DNA from 2 places in the Plantactinospora sp. B5E13 genome. Region 1 is predicted to be linked to the other one. Evidence: riboswitches for the same ligand, from Rfam matches in the RefSeq annotation. Region 1 holds a riboswitch; the other holds the start of a gene.
What was found. A riboswitch is a leader RNA that binds a small molecule or an ion and turns the genes downstream of it on or off. The one in region 1 is predicted to bind S-adenosylmethionine.
Positions count from the first base shown of each region.

Region 2: another riboswitch for S-adenosylmethionine. It lies ahead of ABGB05_RS14025 (ABC transporter substrate-binding protein); the one in region 1 lies ahead of ABGB05_RS05010 (GNAT family N-acetyltransferase).

Region 1 covers NZ_JBDPLT010000003.1:274,564-276,940, reverse strand. Annotated here, with positions in the region: gene ABGB05_RS05015 (NUDIX hydrolase) at 17-868, shown strand; SAM riboswitch class IV at 935-1,048, shown strand; gene ABGB05_RS05010 (GNAT family N-acetyltransferase) at 1,130-1,690, shown strand; gene pstB (phosphate ABC transporter ATP-binding protein PstB) at 1,777-2,377, opposite strand, start outside.
Region 2 covers NZ_JBDPLT010000012.1:146,682-149,058, reverse strand. Annotated here, with positions in the region: gene ABGB05_RS14030 (ThuA domain-containing protein) at 1-379, shown strand, start outside; SAM riboswitch class I at 542-633, shown strand; gene ABGB05_RS14025 (ABC transporter substrate-binding protein) at 908-1,819, shown strand; gene ABGB05_RS14020 (amino acid ABC transporter permease) at 1,859-2,377, shown strand, end outside.

The sequences.
Region 1 (2,377 bases):
GCACTACCCTCGCAGCATGCCGAACCACAGCTCCGGGGAGCTGACCTTCCCCGCCGGGCCGTCCTTCGCCGAGCGGGCCCGGCGGTTCCACGCCGAGGGACGGCCGCCGGCGCCGGCCCGCCGGGCGGCGACCGTACCGCTGCTGCGGCCAGCCCCGTCCGGCGGTGCCGGCTTCGAGGTGTACCTGATCCGCCGGGCCGCCACCATGACCTTCGGCGGCATGTACGCCTTTCCCGGCGGCAGCGTCGACCCGGCCGACTCGTCGGCGCGGCTCGACTGGGCCGGCCCCGGCCCGGAACAGTGGGGCGAGCGGCTCGGGCTGCCGCCGGCCGAGGCACAGGCGCTGGTCTGCGCGGCGGCCCGGGAGGTCTTCGAGGAGGCCGGGGTGCTGCTCGCCGGCCCGCACCCGGACGAGGTGCTCGGCGACGTCAGCGGCGACGAGTGGGAACGCTGCCGGCAGGCGCTGGTCGACGGTCGGACCAGCTTCGCCGAACTGCTCCGGGACTGCCGGCTCACCCTCCGCTCCGATCTGCTGCTGCCGTGGAGCCGGTGGATCACCCCGGAATTCGAGGCGCGGCGCTTCGACACGTACTTCTTCCTCGCCCTGCTGCCGGAGGGGCAGCGCACCCGGGACGTCTCCGGCGAGGCCGACCGGACGCTGTGGCTGTCACCGGCCGACGCGGCGGCCCGGGCCACCGCCGGGGAGCTGACCATGCTGCCGCCGACCCGGGTGACGCTGACCGAGATCGCCGGCTGCGCCGACCTGGCCGCGCTGCCGACCGTCGCGGCACGGCGGGACCCGGCCCGGCCGATGATGCCCCGGCTGGAGCCCGACCCTGACGGCGGCGCCCACTTCGTGCTCGACTGAGCCGCCTGGACGGACCGTTCCGGTGGACGTTGCCGGCGCCCTCCCCGTGCTACCGTGCCCGACACAGGTCATGAGTGCCAGCGCGAAGCCCCGGCTTGCTGGCCGGCAACCCTCCGTTCGCGGGCGGGGTGCTCCGGGTGAGGACCGGGCCCGGCACGAGGTGTCGGGCAAGCCGTCGAACGGGGGGCGCGTGCCAATCATCGTCAGACACCGCAGGGCCGGGTTCCCGGCTGGACGTAACCCGCGGATCGGAGTTCGCCCATGACGGCGCCGCCGATCCGTCTCGCCACAGTGGACGATGCCGAGCGGATCGCCGGGTTGCACGCCGACAGTTGGCGCCGCCACTACCGGGGCGCGTACGCCGACTCCTACCTGGACGGCGACGTCGAAGCCGACCGTCGGGCGGTGTGGCGCAGCCGCCTGACCGCGCCGGACGGTACCCGGACGCTGCTCGCCGAGCACGGGGAGCGGCTGGTGGGTTTCCTGCACGTCGTGTTCGACCACGACACCCGGTGGGGGAGTCTGGTCGACAACCTGCACGTCGTACCCGATCGACACCGCACCGGCGTCGGCACCCGGCTGCTGACCCGCGCCGCCGAAGCGGTGACCGACCGGGCGGTCGGCGCCGGAATGTACCTCTGGGTGTTGCGGCAGAACACCGGGGCGCAGGCGTTCTATGCCGCGCGGGGCGCGATCTGCGTGGAGACGGCCACGGTGGAGCCGCCCGGCGGCGATGCCAGCCGGCTCGACGGCACGCCGCGGAAGCTGCGGATGGTCTGGGCCGACAGCACGGTGCGGTGCCCGTCCAGCGAGCGGCGCTGACCCTCGCTGATCTGGGTGGTGCGAGGAAGGGGCCCTTCCTCACCACGGCTGTCGCCCCGGTGGCAGGAAGGACCCCTCCGGACAGCTCAGCCGAAGCGGCCGGTGATGTAGTCCTCGGTCTTCTTCTCGCTGGGGTTGCTGAAGATCTTCTGGGTGTCGTCGTACTCGATGAGTCGGCCCGGGTCACCGGTCCGCTCGATCGAGAAGAACGCGGTCCGGTCGGAGACCCGGGCCGCCTGCTGCATGTTGTGGGTCACGATGATGATCGTGTAGCGGTCCTTCAGCTTGAACATCAGGTCCTCGATCGCCAGCGTGGAGATCGGGTCCAGCGCCGAGCAGGGCTCGTCCATCAGCACGACCTGCGGTTCGACGGCGATCGTCCGGGCGATGCAGAGCCGCTGCTGCTGACCGCCGGACAGGCCCGCGCCGGGCTTGCCGAGCCGGTCCTTGACCTCGTCCCAGAGGTTCGCCGAACGCAGTGCCCGCTCGGCCGCCTCCTCCAGGATCGACTTCTTGCGTACGCCGTTGAGCCGCAGCCCGGCGACCACGTTCTCGAAGATCGACATGGTCGGGAACGGGTTCGGCCGCTGGAAGACCATGCCGATCATCCGGCGGACCGCGGTGACGTCCACGTCCCGCTCGTAGATGTCCTGGTCGTCGATGGTGAGCCGGCCGTCGACCCGGGCC
Region 2 (2,377 bases), on a different contig from region 1:
CCCGGGCGGGACGTTCACCCTCTACCTGGTCTTCGTCAACCCGGCGCAGGCCGGCGGCACACCCGACCTGCTCTCCCTGGACTGGCTGCGCTTCAACGGCGCGGGGGTGAAACGGGAGACCGGCGGGACGGTCTCGGTCACCGCGAACCCCCGGACCGGGACGGCGCCGCTGTCGGTGGCGTTCACCGGTACGGCCACCCCGGCGGCCGGGCGGACCATCACCGACCGGGCCTGGGACTTCGGTGACAACACCCCGGTCGTGCACGGCACCTCGGCCACCCACTCGTACGCCCGGCCGGGTACCTACACGGCCCGGCTGACGGTCACCGACAGCGCCGGAGCCACGATGTCGAGTCATCTGACCATCACGGTCCGCTAGGTCTGAACGGTCCGGAGGGCACCTTCCTGCCGCCCGGGCGGTAGCCGGTGGCACGGAAGGGGCCCTCCCGGCCAGGCGGCCGGGCGAAGCGTGGCAAGGATTACAGCGCCAACCGCGCTGACCAGTTGGAACGTCGGGCCACCGGCTGCGTAGACTCTGCACCGGCCATCCAGAGCGACCGAGAGACCTGGCTCGTCGACGTCGCAGCAACCCCCCACCACGGGTGCGGGTGCTACCGCCAGGACCGATGGAGGTTCGCAGTGCCTACCACCCGGGCCGAGCGGTCGAGCCGGCTCCATGTCACCTGGCACCGGTGGCGTCGACATGTCGACCTGTGCCGGATCAGCACCATGCTCTGTCGCGGTCACGCCTGACCCCGCCCGCCGGTCGGCGGATCTCCGACCATCTGATTGATCCCCTCGAGGCGGTTGACCTCGACGCTGCGGCACGCCCACGACCGGTGCACGGTCGCGGGCCGCGCGTCCGTGTCGGCGTCGCCCGCCGGATATTTCCTGGAGTTTCCACACAATGCGCCTCAACACCCTGACCACCCGCCTGCTCTCCGGGGTCGCCGCCGTCGCGTTGCTCGGTGCGGTCGCGGCCTGCGGCGGAGGTTCCGCCGACAGCGCCGACAACCCGTACGACCTGCTGCAACCGGGCACGCTGCGGGTCGGCACGCTGACCGACGCGCCGCCGAACGTCTTCCTCAAGGACGGGAAGTTCACCGGTTTCGACAACGACCTGATGACCGCCGTGGCGCAGAGGCTGGGCCTGAAGGTCGAGTTCGTCGGCACCGAGTTCTCCGCACTGCTCGCCCAGGTCAACAACCACAAGTTCGACGCCGGCTCGTCCTCGATCACCATCACCGAGGCGCGGAAGAAGACCGTCGACTTCACCAACGGCTACGACTTCGGCTACTTCGGACTCGACGTACCGGCCGGCTCGCCGATCAGGAGCTTCGCCGAACTGAAGGGCAAGCGGGTCGTGGTGGTGCAGGGCACCGTCCAGGACGACTACGCCACCGCCGAAGGGCTCGACCCGGTCCGGGTGCCGGACTACAACGGCGCGATCAACCAACTCAAGGCCAAGACCGCCGACGCCTGGATCGCCCCGGCCGAGATCGGTGAGAAGTCCGCGCAGGACAGTGGCGGGAAGATCGTACTGGCCGAGAAGCAGCTCAGCTCGGCGCCGACCGCGTTCGCGGTGGCCAAGGGGAACGACCCGCTGCGCGAGGCCCTGAACAAGGCGCTCGACGAGGTGGTCCAGGACGGCACCTGGACCCGCCTCCAGGACCAGTACTACCCGGGTCGGCCGATCCCGGAGACCTTCAAGCCGGGCAGCGGCACCGTGACCTTCCCACCGGTGCAGGCCGGCGCTGGCAGCACGCCGAGCGGCGCCCCGACCGCGCCGGCCAGCCCGACCGGTACGCCGGCGGCCTGACCCTCCACAGGAGACGAGCGAGCAGAGACAGGTGGAGCGATGGAGACGCTGAGGACGTTGTGGGAGACGTTCTTCGACCTGGAGTCGATGCGCGAGGCGCTACCCGAGATGCTCACGGTCGGGCTGCGTAACACGCTGCTGCTGGCGCTCGTCTCCGCGATCCTGGGGACCCTGCTCGGCATGCTGCTGGCCGTCGCCGGCCTGGCCCGGACCCGATGGTTGCGCTGGCCGGCACGGATCTACACGGATGTGTTCCGGGGGCTGCCGGCCGCGGTCACCATCCTGCTGATCGGGGTCGGGTTGGCCCCCCTCGGGCTCGCCTGGTGGGGACCCAACCCGTACCCGCTCGGCATCCTGGCCCTGTCGCTGATCGCGGCGGCGTACATCGGGGAGATCTTCCGGTCCGGCATCCAGAGCGTGGAGGCCAGCCAGCTGGAGGCGACCCGGGCCCTGGGGCTGTCACACGCCGCCGCGATGCGTCTGGTCATCATCCCGCAGGGCGTACGCCGGGTCCTGCCGGCCTGGGTCAACCAGCTGATCGCCCTGATCAAGGACTCC